4 regions of the Trinickia sp. NRRL B-1857 genome follow, and region 1 is predicted to be linked to each of the others. Evidence: predicted binding sites of a transcription regulator. Region 1 holds the regulator's gene; each other region holds the start of a gene.
What was found. Region 1 encodes LexA, which represses DNA repair genes until DNA is damaged. Its sites were predicted from a motif close to ACTGTATNNNNATACAGT; they were not measured.
Positions count from the first base shown of each region.

Region 2: the regulator LexA is predicted to act here: its motif matches at 1,257-1,274, upstream of imuA (translesion DNA synthesis-associated protein ImuA).
Region 3: the regulator LexA is predicted to act here: its motif matches at 1,571-1,588, upstream of recA (recombinase RecA).
Region 4: the regulator LexA is predicted to act here: its motif matches at 2,258-2,275, upstream of dinB (DNA polymerase IV).

Region 1 covers NZ_JBFLUK010000001.1:560,122-564,007, reverse strand. The annotation lists gene AB1286_RS02615 (universal stress protein) at 1-232, shown strand, start outside; gene AB1286_RS02610 (DUF2939 domain-containing protein) at 320-901, opposite strand; gene AB1286_RS02605 (hypothetical protein) at 1,045-1,374, opposite strand; gene lexA (transcriptional repressor LexA) at 1,399-2,046, opposite strand; gene AB1286_RS02595 (CysB family HTH-type transcriptional regulator) at 2,266-3,192, shown strand; gene AB1286_RS02590 (asparaginase) at 3,281-3,886, shown strand, end outside.
Region 2 covers NZ_JBFLUK010000001.1:4,129,757-4,133,642, forward strand. The annotation lists gene AB1286_RS18535 (helix-turn-helix transcriptional regulator) at 52-960, opposite strand; gene imuA (translesion DNA synthesis-associated protein ImuA) at 1,289-1,996, shown strand; gene AB1286_RS18545 (Y-family DNA polymerase) at 1,926-3,401, shown strand; gene AB1286_RS18550 (error-prone DNA polymerase) at 3,385-3,886, shown strand, end outside.
Region 3 covers NZ_JBFLUK010000001.1:1,906,339-1,910,224, reverse strand. The annotation lists gene AB1286_RS08520 (sensor histidine kinase N-terminal domain-containing protein) at 1-619, opposite strand, end outside; gene AB1286_RS08515 (response regulator) at 627-1,415, opposite strand; gene recA (recombinase RecA) at 1,723-2,796, shown strand; gene recX (recombination regulator RecX) at 2,804-3,475, shown strand; gene AB1286_RS08500 (DUF2889 domain-containing protein) at 3,690-3,886, shown strand, end outside.
Region 4 covers NZ_JBFLUK010000001.1:4,425,657-4,429,542, forward strand. The annotation lists gene AB1286_RS19715 (ATP-binding cassette domain-containing protein) at 1-134, shown strand, start outside; gene AB1286_RS19720 (ABC transporter permease) at 91-957, shown strand; tRNA gene AB1286_RS19725 (tRNA-Met) at 1,030-1,106, shown strand; gene AB1286_RS19730 (RHS repeat-associated core domain-containing protein) at 1,241-2,218, opposite strand; gene dinB (DNA polymerase IV) at 2,403-3,437, shown strand; gene AB1286_RS19740 (amidohydrolase family protein) at 3,518-3,886, shown strand, end outside.

The DNA.
Region 1 (3,886 bases):
CCATCCGATCGATGAGATCGCCAATTTGGCGGATGAACTGAAGGTCGATCTCATTGTCGTCGGCCATCGCGCGCGCAGCGGGTTGTCGCGATGGTGGATGGGCTCCGGCAATACGCTTTTGCTCGATCGCGTCTCTTGCAGCATTCTCGTTGCGGTATCGACCGCGCACGAGAAGGAAGCCGTCGATGTCAAAGCGACGGCCGCCACATCGGCTGGCGGCGCCGGTACCTGAGCGTGGCTCTATTGCTGCCGGCCTGCGGCGATCGCTGCCACCACGCGAGCCGGAGACGTCCGGCTCATCTCGTCGCTTATCGGCGCGTCAACGATTGAGCTCGACCGCGTCGATTTGCCACGTGAACCAGCCGCGGCGATGCAAGATGACGCTATAGGGCACGCCACCGGTATCGCGCGTATACGTGACTGCGAACGTGCTCGTATCGCGATAGCCGGCATCTGCCTTGGCGCGCGGCGCGGACACTTGGCCCGGCGCGGAAGCGGGTCCCGCCGGCGTTTCTTGGGCTTGCGGTGCCGCGCCCGCTTGTCGATCTCCGGCCGGCGGCGGTGCCTCTCCGGGCTCGCCTCGAGGCGGCATGCCTTTGAGCAATGCGACGACGCCGTCCGGTGTCGCATAGGCATCGACGAGCGGATTCACGAATGCCATACCGACTAGCGCGCCCAATGCCGTAAGCGGATGTTGAAGCTTTTCCGCATCGACACGCCGACTCAACATCTGAGTCACTTCGACCTTGAGACTAGCTCGCAACGCGGGATAGTCGACATAGCGATTGATCGTTGCCGTATCGCGCGCTTGCACTGCCTCTCTCAGCCGGCTGAGGACGAGATAGGGCGAGGCGTAAGCGAAAACGGCAAGCACCACGACGATGAATACGATGCCTGTCACGAGCGTTGTCGTGAGTGGCTTTCGTGGATTGGAACGGTTCTCTGCGGTCATGAAAGGATGGCCTTTATCGATGTTCAATGTTGTTCATTGACAGCGATCGCGCCGAAACGATCCCCCATGCCGCCCATTCTCCCGCAAGCGTCTCAACCCCATTGCGCCGCGGCTACGCCTGCACGTTCATCGTCGATGCATCGATCGATCATTTTGCATACGGCGTCGATCGAGCCGACGAGGATCACACGAGACGGACCGTGATAGACGCGAACCGGCGCGCGACGTGCCGGTTCGGCATGCAGTGCGCTATTGAGCGAGACGCGCGCGAATGCCGGCAACGCGGCAGGCTGCGTTGCCGTGTCAGGCTGCCGCGCGGGGCTGATCGCGGCGGCCTCGAGCGGCGGGCACTGGATGAGTCCGCGCAAATGGCGCAAGCGGCCGAAAGTGCGGAAAGGCATGAGGCGGGCAAGGCGATCCATGGCGGCTCCCTAACGTGTGCGGAATCAAAATTCGGACGGGCGAATCAGCCCGACCGCAATGCCTTCGAGCGCGAAATCGGCGCTGCCGGCTTGAACGAAGATGTTCTCGTAGTCCGGGTTTTCGGCGATCAGCTCGATACCGTTGGGACGGCGTTTCAGGCGTTTGACGGTCACGTCGTCTCCCAGACGGGCGACGATGATTTGGCCGTCTTTGGCTTCGGTGCGCTTTTGCACGGCCAACAAGTCGCCGTCGAGAATGCCGGCGTCGCGCATCGATAGCCCGCGCACCTTCAATAGGTAATCGGGCTTGCTCGAAAACAGCGCCGGATCGCAGGCGTAGTGCTGCGAAATGTGCTCTTGCGCGAGGATCGGGCTGCCGGCGGCGACGCGGCCGACGAGCGGCAACGAAAGCTGCATCAAAGCCGGATGCGGTAGCGAGAACTGATGCGGCATGTCCTCGGGCGCCAGCAGCCGAATGCCGCGCGAGGCGCCGGCCGCTAATTCGATGACGCCTTTGCGGGCGAGCGCGCGCAGATGTTCTTCGGCCGAGTTCGCCGACGAGAACCCAAGTGCCGCAGCAATCTCGGCGCGAGTGGGCGGGAAGCCGCTCTGCTCGATCGATTGGCGGATCAGATCGTATACCTGCTGCTGCCTTGCGGTAAGTTTGGTCATGTCGCACTGTATGGATAGACAGGTTGCTGTATTTTTATACAGTATTCGACGAAGATCAAGCCCTGTGTTGCGACCCCACCGCAGCTTTAGTACGAATCGATATAAAAAAATGAGGATTTATTAGTTCTGGGAATAAAAAGCTTCGCCTAGACTGGCTCGACCCGGGCGCCGAGAGTCGGCGCCGACCGACGATTCCGCTTGTTCTAGAGAGACACTCGCATGAACTTTCAGCAGTTGCGCTTCGTGCGCGAGGCGGTGCGCCGCAATCTGAATCTGACGGAAGTCGCCAACGCGCTATTCACGTCCCAGTCGGGCGTGTCCAAGCAGATCAAAGATCTGGAGGACGAACTCGGCATCGACATTTTCGTGCGCCGCGGCAAGCGGCTCACGGGGCTCACCGAGCCGGGCAAGGCCGTGCATCAACTGATCGAACGCATGCTGCTCGACGCCGAGAACATGCGCCGCGTCGCCCGGCAATATGCCGACGAGCAGACGGGGCACCTCGTCGTCGCGACGACGCACACGCAGGCGCGCTATGCGCTGCCCAAAGTCGTGCGCGAGTTCACGCGCGCCTATCCCAAAGTGCAACTGGCCTTGCGCCAAGGCAATCCGCAACAGATTGCCCAAATGCTGATCGACGGCGAGGCCGATATCGCGATTTCGACCGAGGCGCTCGATCGTTTTTCCGACATCGTCACGTTCCCTTGCTACTCGTGGCACCACATCGTCGTCGTGCCCAAGGGCCACCCGCTTGCCGGCCGGGAGCGCGTGACGCTCGAGCATGTCGCGGAATATCCGATCGTGACTTACGACCGCGATTTTACGGGCCGCTCGCATATCGACGCGTCGTTCGCCAAAATCGGCGTGCTGCCGGACGTCGTGCTGACGGCAATCGATGCCGACGTCATCAAGACGTATGTCGAGTTGGGGATGGGCGTGGGTATCGTCGCGGCCATGGCTTACGATCCGAAGCGCGATTCGGAACTTGTGGCGCTCGACACGCAACATCTGTTCGAAGGCAGCACGACGCGCGTCGGTCTGCGCAGGGGGGCCTTCATGCGAGCCTACGCATACCGCTTCATCGAAATGTTCGCGCCGCAGTTGTCCGAAGCCGGCATGTCGGGGCAGTTGCGCGAAGCGGCTTGAGTTCCACCCTCGTTGCGGCATCCGCGCAGCGAGGGTAGGTGAAATCAGGGCGTTCGCCGCGATACGCGGCGCGGTTAAAATGGCGCCCATGATTACGACCCAAACTTCCTCCTCTCAAGCGGCGCTGCCGCGCATCGCCGTGCTGGCGACCGGCGGCACGATCGCCGGCTCGGCGGCCGATGCTTCGCAAACCTCGGGCTATCAGGCCGGCGTCGTCGGCGTCGATAAGCTGCTGGCCGCCGTGCCGGCGTTATCGAGCGTGGCCCACATCGAAGCGCAGCAAGTGGCGAGCATCGACAGCAAGGATCTCGATGCGTCGCTCTGGACGACGCTTGCCGCGCAGATCGCGGTGCTGGCTGCGCGCGAGGACATCGACGGTATCGTCGTGACCCACGGCACCGATACGCTCGAAGAAACGGCTTACGCGCTGCATCTGACCGTCAAGACGCCGAAGCCCGTCGTGATGACGGCGGCGATGCGCCCGTCGTCGGCGCTTTCGGCCGACGGTCCGTTGAATCTGCTCGGCGCCGTTACCGTCGCCGCCTCGCGGGCCGCGCAAGGGCAGGGCGTCTTGGTCGCTTTCAACAATCGAATCCACAGCGCGCGCGACGTCGTGAAGACGAGCACCTACGCCGTCGACGCGTTTCACTCGCCGGAGATCGGCGCGCTGGGCTGGGTGCAAGATGGTCGCGTG
Region 2 (3,886 bases), 3.6 Mb from region 1:
CGGCCGGAGCCGGCGCCGGGCGGTGCCCGCGGCCGTATCCGTGCGCATGCCTCAGACCGCTTGCAACTTGCCGGCGAGATAGGCGAGCTGACTGCGGTTGCGGGCGCCGAACTTCTCACGCAACTGACGCAAGTGATAGTCGACGTTGTGCACGGTGGTGTTCAACCGCGCGGCGATCGCCTTGTCCGACATGCCGACGACGACGGCGCCCAAGATGCGCTGTTGCAGTTGCGACAGGCTGCTTGCGGCGTCTTGCCGGCAAATAGCCTGAACGTAGGCGGCGCACCGTTGATGGAGCGAGAGGCCGAGCCCGAGCGCTTGGGCGATGACGCTATCGGTGATCCATTCACAGTGCTCGGGCGGGCCGGCAAAGAGAATGAGCGCGCGCAGGGGCGTGCGAGCGATCGGCAAACTGAATGCCAGCCCGCTCGCGAGCCCGTTTTCGCGCATGCCGTCGAAAAAGCTCCGCAGCGGCGGATCGATGCCGTCCTTGCGCGAGGCGTTGACGAGCGAGCGCATGTCCCACACGTGCGGCCGGCTCGATTCGAACGCGCGCCGCATGTGCGGATCGCGCAATAGATAGCCGCCTCCGAGCGATTGCGGCAGCAGATCGCTCGCCAAGTAATCGCGCAGCAAGTAGGCGTACTCGGGCTGCTTGTGCGCATCGAGCTTCAGCGCGGCATAGCCCAGGCCCGAAAAGCCGATGATGTTGAGAATGCCGCGAATCATGCGGATGCGCTCGTCGGGCGTACGCGCCGCGCCGAGTTCGGCGGCGAGGAAAGTCGCGTCGCCGGTCTCTTCGGCGCGCACGAGCGGGGCCACGTCCATTTCGTCGATATAGCGAATCTCGCATTGCGTCCGCGGCTTCGGGCGCGGCGCCGGTTGGGAGGCCGGTGTCGCGGTCGATGCCGCTTCGCGTTGCAGATCTTCGCGTTCCTCGACTATGTCGAGAGTTGACATGGGGATTCCTATCTATCGTTGTTTTTTGGAATGTGTTCACGGCGCCATGCTGCTTGCGAGAGGCGCGAACGGATACGGCACGCCGCAGGTTGCTCCCGCCGGGAGGTATCACCGTATCTTCCGACGATTGTATTGACGGCACTCAAGGAGCGCCGCTTGGCATTTCGTAGTGAGGGGTGGGGGCCAAGTAGGCGAAATGCATGCTTTTACGAAATGTCGTGGCGTGCAAGGTACCGAGCGAGCGCGCGTAAGGGATAAAAAGTTCCAGTTCCGAGGGGCACGATTGCGTGTAAGATGCTGTATGGATATACAGGTTTTGTGGTTATCGATGCTTGCCGCCTCCGTTCGTGCCGAAGATCTCCACCCGTCGCTGTGGCGGGCCTCGCAGCTTGCGCATGGCCGCACGCGCGTGGTGGAAACAGGGTATCCGGCGTTGTCGGCCGAGTTGCCCGGCGGCGGCTGGCCGCTCGGTGCGCTGGTCGATTTGCTCGTCCAGCAGCCGGGGATCGGCGAGATGCGGCTGCTGCAACCGGCGCTCAGCGCTTTAGGCGATCGGCCCGTGGCGCTGCTACAGCCGCCCCAGGTGCCCAACGGCTTAGGGCTCGGCTACATCGGGGTGCCGCTTGAACGCCTGCTTCATATCAAGGCGCCCAAGACGGCCGATGCGCTGTGGTCGGCCGAGCAGATTCTGCGCTCGGGAAGCTGCGGCGCATTGATTTTTTGGGCGTCGTCGGCCCAGTCGGCGTCGCTGCGGCGGCTGCATTTGGCGGCGCAGTCCGCTGAAACGCTGTTCGTGATGGTGCGGCCTTTAACGGTGGCACAAGAGGCATCGCCGGCTTTACTGCGGATGGCGCTGCGGCCATCGGCTAAAGGGTTGATGGTCGATATCGTGAAGCGACGAGGGCCCCTGCGCGTGGAGCCGTTGTCGATTTCCTTGCAACCCACACCTGTTTTGCTGTCTCGCCATGCGCGTCTATCTCGCCGTCCATTTGCCGAAACTGCCGCTCGAAGTCTTCCGGCCCAAGTGGTTGCCTGAGCCGCAGGCCGGTAGAGTCGCGCTCGAAAAGGATAAGGTGGTCATTGCCGATGCGGCGGCACGCGCGGCCGGGATTCGGCTCGGCATGAAGCGCGGCGGCGTGCTCACGTTGTCGGCCGATGTGCTGATGTTCGAACGCGATGCGGCGCGCGAGGCTCAGGCGGCGCGTGAAGTGGGCGTGGCGCTGATGCGGTTTTCCCCCGATGTGACGCTTGCCGAGGAAGCGACGGTCATCGTCGAAATCGGTGCGAGCTTGAGATTGTTCGGTGGCGTGCGGGCGCTGTGTCGGCAGGCGCGTGCCATTCTCGACGCGTTCGGTTTTACGGCCCGCATCGGCATCGCCCCGACGGGGCAAGGCGCCTGGCTGCTCGCGCGCCATGGCAATCGGCGTGTGCTGCGGCTCGCTTCACTCGAGCGCGTCTTGTCGCCGCTGCCGATGGAGGCGGTACCCGAGGTGCGCGCGTATGCCGATTGGTTCGCCGGGCTCGGCTGCGCGACGATCGCCGACGTTCGCCGTTTGCCGCGCGCGGGATTGCAGCGCCGCTGCGGCGAGCACATGCTCGATTCGCTCGATCGCGCGTTCGGCACGGCGCCTGAATTGTTCGATTGGCTCGTGCTGGCGCCTACGTTTTCCGCGCGCCTCGAGTTGCCGGACCGTATCGAACATGCGGACGGCGCGCTGCACGCCGCGCACCGCTTGATCGTGCAATTGTGCGGCTGGCTTTGCGCCAAGCAATTGGCGGTGACGGCCATTGCGCTCTCGCTCGAGCACGAGCGGGGCAGGCAAGCCATGGCGCCCACTTCCCTGGAAATCGCGCTCGGCGAGCCCGCGTGGCAGGAGGCGCATCTGCTGCGGTTGCTCAAGGAGCGGCTGCATCGGATCGAATTGGCGGCGCCGATGATCGCGGTGCGGCTCGACGCCTCGAAGGTGGAGGAGGCGGCCCCGCCGGCCGAGCAGCTTTTCCCGGAGCCGGGTGGCTCGGCACAAAGCCATGCGCGCCTACTCGAATTGCTGGTGGCCCGGCTCGGCGAGGACAATGTTTTGCGTGCCGCCCCCACCGCCGATTACCGGCCCGAGGTTGCCAATCGATGGGTGCCGCTCAGCGAGCTTCATGCGAAGACGAAGGGCACGCTTCCCGAAGGACTGCCGCGGCCGACCTGGATGCTTGCCACGCCGGTGCGCTTACTCACGCGAGCGCACCGCCCGTTTTATGGATCGCCGCTGCGCGTCGTATCGCCGGCCGAGCGTATCGAGGCGGGGTGGTTCGACGGCGAGCTCGTCACGCGCGATTACTTCGTCGCCGAGGCCGACGACAAAAGCTATTACTGGATTTACCGCGAACGCGTGAGTAGCCGCGATGCGGACGAAGGACCTCGCTGGTTCCTTCATGGCTTATTCGGATGATGCGATGGTTCCCGGTCTCAATGGGCTGCCGGCGTACGCCGAGCTTTTCTGCCTCTCCAATTTCACGTTCCTGCGCGGCGCATCGCACGCGCAAGAACTCGTCGCGCGTGCGGCGCAACTCGGCTATGCGGGTATCGCGATCACCGACGAATGCTCGCTCGCAGGCGTCGTACGCGCGCATGACGCGGCTAAGGAAGCCGGGTTGCCGTTTGTCGTCGGCTCGTATTTCCGCTTATGCCATGCCGATGGCTCGCCCTCGTTCGGGCTCATCTTGCTTGCGCAAAACAGGGAGGGGTACGGCAATTTGTCGGAGCTCATCACGCTTGCGCGTACGCGCTCGCCGAAGGGGGAATATCGGCTGACGCCGTACGATCTTTCGCGGCCCGAGCCCGAGTATGCGCATTTGCGCGGGATGCCCGATTGCCTGGCGATTCTCGTGCCCGATTTCCCGGCGAAAGAAGAGGCGCTTGCCGCTCAGCTCGAAT
Region 3 (3,886 bases), 1.3 Mb from region 1:
TTTCGCCGACTTGCACGAGCACCGACTGTTCGTTGCCGCCGGCCGGGGCGAGCGCCACCGTCGTGTAGGCGATGCGAATGTCATTGCCGCCGAGCGTCGCATCGCGGAATTCCACGAGGCCGGGCTGGGGGCGGTCGTCTTCGTTCGGCAGCGGCATGTCGGGCACGCCGGCCACCAGTTCGCCGCGTGTGCCGATCACTTGATAGAAGACTTTGTCGACGTTGTCGCCCGTGAGGAAGTCCCGAGCGGCTTCCGGCAACGTCAACGTGGCGACGCCGTTCACCGGATGAATCTGCCGGGCAAGGACGTAGGCGTCCGTTTCGAGGCCGCGGTCGAAGGGGCCGTTGGCGATCGTCTTGGCGACGAGATACGTGACGGCGATGCTCATCGGCCATAGCAGCAGCAACGGCGCGAGCATCCAATCGAGAATTTCCCCGAACAGCGAACGAGGCCGGGTGCGGCCTGCGCTCCCCGTTTCGTCGGGCGGGGCGAACGGATTCACCGGATCGGCGGCAGGAAGCGCGTGGGTCCGATGCGCATCGCTGCGGGCCGCCGGCTCCGGTTGCTCGGAGGGTGCCGAGCTCGGTGCGCCGTCGTTGGCGGAAGCGGGCGAGGCCACGATGGGCCTACTTCGGCCGGGCGTTAGCGGCAATGTCGGCTGGCGGCGGCGGGGCGGTCACGTTCGCCACGGGCGCAGCCGGCGTTGCGGCGGCGCCGGGGTTCGCGTTTGCCGTGCCCGCGCAGGTTGACGCGGGCTTTTCGAGGCAATAGCCCAGTCCGCGCACTGTAATGATGCGCACGCCGCCCGGCTCGATCTTTTTACGCAGCCGGTGCACGTAGACCTCGATGGCGTTGTTGCTGACCTCTTCGCCCCACTCGCAGAGATGATCGACGAGTTGTTCCTTCGACACGAGCCGCCCGATGCGTTGCAACAGCACTTCGAGCACGCCCAGCTCGCGCGCCGACAGTTCGAGCACTTGATCGTTGACCGACGCGACGCGCCCCACCTGGTCGTAGGCGAGCGAACCGTGCCGCACGAGCGCGGGTCCGCCGCCGCTGCCGCGCCGCGTGAGCGCGCGCACGCGCGCCTCGAGTTCGTTCAGATGAAACGGCTTGCTCATGTAGTCGTCGGCGCCGAGGTCCAGCGCTTTGACGCGCTCGTCGACGCTGTCGACGGCGGTCAGGATCAGTACCGGCAAGGCCGAGTTGCGCGCGCGCAGGCGGCGCAGCACCTCGAGCCCGGACAAGCGAGGCAGGCCGAGATCGAGAATCAAAAGGTCGAACGTTTGCATCGACAGCGCAGCGTCGGCCTCGCTCCCGGTCTTCACGTGATCGACGGCATAGCCCGATCGGCGGAGTGATCGGACGAGGCCGTCCGCGAGTATGCTGTCGTCTTCGGCAATGAGTATTCGCATGATGCGCCGCGCCGCATGCCGGCGCCTTCGTGCCGGTGTCGGGCGGGTGTCTCCGGTGGTCTTGTGGATCCGACGCGGGGAAGGGGTTCACGAGGCGCCGCCCCGATATTCCGTTGCCGCAACGCAAATCCGCCCGCATCGGGCTTGCAAAGAACCCTGTTTTTTTATACAGTGTCTGCGTTTCGAGCGCTAGCCGGCGAATGGCAAAAATCGTGGCCGTAGTCGCAACCTCGGTCGCGTAGCCATCGGCTCTCATCGCCCGGCCCGCCCGCCGCAGACGCCCGCTCATCATAGCAAAGGACGATTCATGGAAGAAAGCAAGAAAGGCTCGGCTGGACTGACGGCTGAAAAGAGCAAGGCGCTGGCCGCCGCGCTCGCGCAGATCGAGAAGCAGTTCGGCAAAGGGTCGGTCATGCGGCTCGGCGACGGCGAAGTGGTCGAGGACATCCAAGTGGTGTCCACGGGCTCGCTCGGCCTCGATATCGCACTCGGCGTCGGCGGTTTGCCGCGTGGGCGCGTGGTCGAAATCTACGGGCCGGAATCGTCGGGTAAGACCACGTTGACGCTGCAAGTCATCGCCGAAATGCAAAAGATCGGCGGCACGGCTGCGTTTATCGACGCCGAACACGCGCTCGACATTCAATACGCGCAGAAGCTCGGCGTGAACGTCGGCGATCTACTCGTTTCGCAGCCCGATACGGGCGAGCAAGCGCTCGAAATCGCCGATGCGCTCGTGCGCTCGGGCTCGATCGACATGATCGTGATCGACTCGGTCGCGGCGCTCGTGCCGAAGGCGGAAATCGAAGGCGAAATGGGCGATTCGCTGCCGGGCTTGCAGGCTCGGCTGATGTCGCAGGCACTGCGTAAGCTGACGGGCACGATCAAGCGGACGAACTGCCTCGTCATCTTCATCAACCAGATTCGGATGAAGATCGGCGTGATGTTCGGCAATCCGGAAACCACGACGGGCGGCAACGCGCTGAAGTTCTACGCTTCGGTGCGGCTCGACATCCGCCGTATCGGTTCGATCAAGAAGAACGACGAAGTCATCGGCAACGAAACGCGCGTGAAGGTCGTCAAGAACAAGGTGTCGCCGCCGTTCCGCGAAGCGATCTTCGACATCCTCTACGGCGAGGGTATTTCGCGTCAGGGCGAAATCATCGATCTCGGCGTGCAAGCGAAGATCGTCGATAAGGCGGGCGCCTGGTACAGCTACAACGGCGAACGAATCGGCCAAGGCAAGGACAACGCGCGTGAGTTCCTGCGCGAAAATCCCGAAATGGCGCGCGAGATCGAGAACCGCATCCGTGAATCGCTCGGCGTCAACGCGATGCCGGCCAGTACGGGCGGCGACGTCGAAGTAGCGGACGAAGAAGAGTAAGCCGCTCGTGATTCGCAAAGGGCGGGCGGCGCAAGATGACCGGCGCGGGCTCAGCCCTCGCCGTGGGCGTCCGGGCGAAGCCCGCGCTAACAACGAGGCGCGTGCCGATACTTCACGCGATGAAGCATCGCCGCGCCCCGATCCGCTCGATCCGCAATCCGATGACGAGGCGTTCGACTCGTCGTCTCCGGTCTCGGAAGATGCCGACGAGGGCCGCCGTTCGCGCCGGCCCGTTCGCTCGCTCAAGATGCGGGCGATCGATTACCTCTCGCGGCGCGAATACAGCCGCGCCGAACTGACCCGCAAGTTAGCGCCGTTCGTCGAGCCAGACGACGAACTCGATCCGCTGCTCGACGCGCTCGAGCGCGAAGGCTGGCTATCCGAGGCGCGCTTCGCGGAAAGCGTGATGAACCGGCGTTCGTCGAGGATGGGGGCAAGCCGCATCGTCAACGAGTTGCGTCAGCATAAGGTCGACGACACGCTCGTCCAGTCCGTCGGTGCGCAACTGCGCGAGACCGAGCGCGCTCGCGCTCAAGCCGTTTGGCGCAAGAAGTTCGGTGAGCTGCCGCAATCGCCCGCCGAGCGGATGAAGCAAACCCGCTTTCTCGCGATGCGCGGCTTTTCGCACGCGACGATCTCGCAGATCCTCAAAGGCGACGACGACTGGAGCGACGAGTAAGACGCACCAGGCGCTCCATGCGCACCCCGCGCTCCTCGCGATCCTCGCGATCCTCGCGCGCTACGCGGCCGGGGTAGTTGCGCTCTTCAACCGGTGGGTGCAACCGCCTGCGCCGATTCGGCGCCTTGCGACGTATCACAACGTGGGCTTCCGGCGGCCGTAATACTCAGTATGGTAAAATCCAGCGGTTTTCCTCTCCAGCCGTTCCCCTCGCATGCCGCTTTCGCCGCCCGTCTCCCGCCAGTTGCGCCATCGCCGCGCAATCCGAGCGGAAGCCTTCGAGCGCGACGACGGTCTGTGGGACCTCGAGGCGTGTCTGACCGACCATAAGCCGCGCGATGTCGCATTGGCGCCCGGTGTCCGGCCCAAGGGCCTACCGATCCATGAACTCTGGCTTCGCATCACTATCGA
Region 4 (3,886 bases), 3.9 Mb from region 1:
AATTGAAGGCTGCCGTCGGCTTGGACGCAACCTTCGAAGATGTATTCGAGCGGTTCACAAGCGGGGAAGCGGTATTGCCAGGAGCCTACGATGAGACCTCCCAGACCCGACGCGCCGCCCAGCGCCTCGGTTGAGCTGCCGCGCGCGCACTGGTCCTCGTTGAAGACGCGCTTGCCTGCGCTCATGTCATTTGTTCCGAAGACGTTTGCGATCGCCGATATGGAAGTGCGTAAGCTGCGGCACGATCCGACTGAACTCGCGACCCGCGCGATCCAACCGGCATTGTGGTTATTGATATTCGGGCAGGTGATGGGGCGCGCTCGTGCGATCGATACGGCCGGGCAACCATACCTCGATTTCCTGATGCCCGGCATCCTTGCGCAGAGCGTGCTTTTCATCGCTATCTTCAACGGCATTTCGATCATCTGGGAACGAGATTTGGGCATCGTCCACAAGTTTCTGGCGAGTCCTACGCCGCGCGTATCGCTCGTGCTTGGGAAAGCGCTCGGCGGCGGTGTGCGCGCATTGATCCAGGCGGCCGTCGTGCTCGCGTTGTCGGCTACGATCGGGGTGCACATGCGAATCGGTCTCTTAGCGCTCGGTGGGCTTGTCGTTTTCGTCGCACTGGGAGCGGGCGTGTTTTCGAGCTTCTCACTCATCATTGCGTGCCTCGTCAAGACGCGCGAGCGCTTCATGGGCGTCGGCCAATTGTTGACGATGCCGTTGTTTTTTGCGAGCAACGCGATCTATCCGACCTCGATGATGCCTCGAACGCTTCAAATCATCTCGCACTTGAATCCGTTGACGTATGAAGTCGACGCGTTGCGCGTGCTGCTGTTGCCCGGGTTCGGCGCAACCGCGCACCTGGGGATCGCGATCGACCTCGCCGTGCTGATTGGTACGTTCTCTGTCCTAGTGGCACTGAGCGCCCGTCTGTATCCGCACATTGCCGAATGAGCGTGGGCATCGTCGTCGATGACAGTATTGTTTGACACCCCTGCGAAACTCCCATATAATTTATTTCTCTGACGCGGGGTGGAGCAGTCTGGCAGCTCGTCGGGCTCATAACCCGAAGGTCGTAGGTTCAAATCCTACCCCCGCAACCAATACGAAAACCCGTCCTCTGTGGCGGGTTTTTGCTTTTGCGGCGCTTGAATGTCGCGTCTCTCGTTGGTGGTCGACATCCGCTGCGCATCTTTGCGTTCCGCACCCCTGTCTGTTCTTCCAGTGCGCGAGTCCGTCAAGGGAAAAAGAGGACGGGGTTGTAATAAGCTGGGTTATTGCCCAATACCTTTCCTTCATAGCGCATGCGAAGGGCTCGGTCCGCCCATCCGGCCGGTAGGTTGTCGCGCTTAGCGATGTCGTCCCATTCGTCGAATAGGCGGGTCAACACCTCGGGCAAACGAATACTGGAGTTGACGGGCCCGTCGAAGCCGATCACCGGCTTGTTGATCGCACGCGCGAAACGTTGTGCAAATGACGCTGCGCCATTTTCTCCGCTATGGCATGCGATTAGACGTACCACGGCGTGGCCCGACACGTCGCCGATGCGTGCGGCCAAGGCTTCGGGACCGATGAGGATCATGGAGTCGCCATTGGTGAACGCAAGATAGGGTTCGTCGCCTTCGACTATGCCGTGGGCTACGATGTTGAACTCGTCTCCCAGCTCGCCGAAGCTGCCCTCGAATGTATAAATCTGCGCTCGCCTGCCGTCAATTTCCCAGTGCAAGCGGGTGGCGTCGAAGGCTACGCGTGGCTTCGGGGATTGCCAGACGGCGTGTCTCACCTGCTCAAACACGGCATCGCCCGGAAGCAGGCCATGTGCGTTTAAGTGAGTCGCCATTTCGTTGTCGTCCGCAAGGGCATCGAAGTTTTTGACCACGGCTTTTGTTGCCAATTTCGTGAGGCTTGCCACGGCGGCTATCGAGGCGCTGATGCCCACGTGTCCCGATGGATCGGTGTAATTCGTAGGATCTCCCTCGCAGTAGAGGTACGGATGGAAGCCGCCGGCCCCGAACGGGCTCATCGTATCGGGCTGATTGAAGCGCATCAGCGCTGGTAGATACCAGCGGTATCCGTTGCCGAGAGGATACGCGCAGGAGATGCCATCTCCGGAGGAGGCAGCGAAGCCCAATGACATCTCGCCCATGATTGCGTGCCGGTGGAGGTCGGCCTCAGCGTACATGACCCACCGATCCGTCGCGCTGGAAGACTTCATAGGTTACGGAATTCCGACCTTCCGATACTTGAAATGAGTACTGTGTTTTTGTACAGTATCGTTCATATTGAGCACGAGCGCGCCCACTTTTCCCCTATCCATTCCCGCTCCAGCAGGTGCGGCGGCCGCGCTCGCCCGCAAAATCGTTCACTGCGATTGCGATTGCTTCTACGCGTCGGTCGAGATGCGCGACGATCCGAGCCTGCGGGGCAGGCCGCTCGCGGTCGGCGGCCGGCCTGAACATCGCGGCGTAATCGCAACGTGCAACTACGAGGCGCGCCGCTATGGCGTGCATTCGGCAATGTCCTCGGCGCTGGCGATGCGCAAATGCCCCGAGCTCTTGATCATGCCGCCGTCGATGGAGAAATACCGTGTCGCCTCGCGGCAAATCATGGCGATTTACCGCGACTACACGCCGATCGTCGAGCCGCTTTCGCTCGACGAAGCCTATCTCGACGTCAGCGCGGCCACGCGCTGCAAGGGCAGCGCAACATTGATGGCCGCCGAGATTCGCGAGCGCGTGCGTGAGACGGTGGGCGTGACGGTTTCGGCCGGTGTCGCCCCGAATAAGTTCGTGGCCAAGATCGCCTCCGATTGGAACAAGCCGGATGGCCTGTTTGTCGTCCGCCCGCACGAGGTCGACGCGTTCGTGGCGGCATTGCCCGTGCACAAAATCTTCGGGGTGGGGAAGGTGACCGCCGCGAAGCTTAAGCAACTCGGGATCGAAACGTGCCAGGATCTGCGTGAGTGGTCGCTCGTCGAGTTGCATCGGCGCTTCGGCGCATTCGGCCGCAGGCTCTACGATTTATCGCGCGGCATCGATCACCGCGCGGTGCAGCCCGACCAAGAGCGCAAGTCGGTCAGCGTCGAGACGACCTACGTGACCGACCTGCAAACGCTCGATGACTGCGCGGCGCAAATCCGCCAACTCGCCGAGCAACTGGACGCCCGCATCGAACGCGCCGGCGCCGGTGCGGCCATTCGCAAGCTCTACGTCAAAATCCGGTTTGCCGATTTTCAACGAACGACGGTGGAGTGCGTGGCCGGGGCGACCCATGTGCCGACGTTTCTTGCGCTGCTCGAAAAAGGCTTCGCTCGCCGTGCCCATCCGGTCCGCTTGCTGGGCGTCGGCGTACGCCTCGAGGAGGACGATGCCTTGATGTCGGGGCAGTTTAGGCTCTTCGACGAAGAAGACCCGCAAGACGGCGGCGCTCGCTAGAATCGGCGATCGACAACATGCATCGCGGCGCATGCCGCCACGGCCGGTATCGAGCGCCGGCATTCTTCCGAGGAGCCTAAATGGATCTCATCATCCGCCGTGCGGCGTTGACCACCCATGAAGTGGGGCGCGACGCCCTCGTCGACATCGCGATCGATGCGGGACGTATCGTTGCTGTCGAGCCGAATCTTGCCGCGGCGGGAGGGCAAGAGTTCGATGCCGCCGGCGCGCTCGTCGTCCCGCCTTTCGTCGATGCGCATTTCCACCTCGATGCCACGCTTTCCTACGGTCTACCGCGTGTGAACGCGTCGGGTACGTTGTTGGAAGGGATCGCGCTGTGGGGCGAGTTAAAGCCCACGCTGACGCAGGAGGCGTTGATCGAACGCGCCTTGCAATACTGCGATTGGGCCGTTGCGCGCGGGCTGCTCGCGATTCGCACGCATGTCGAC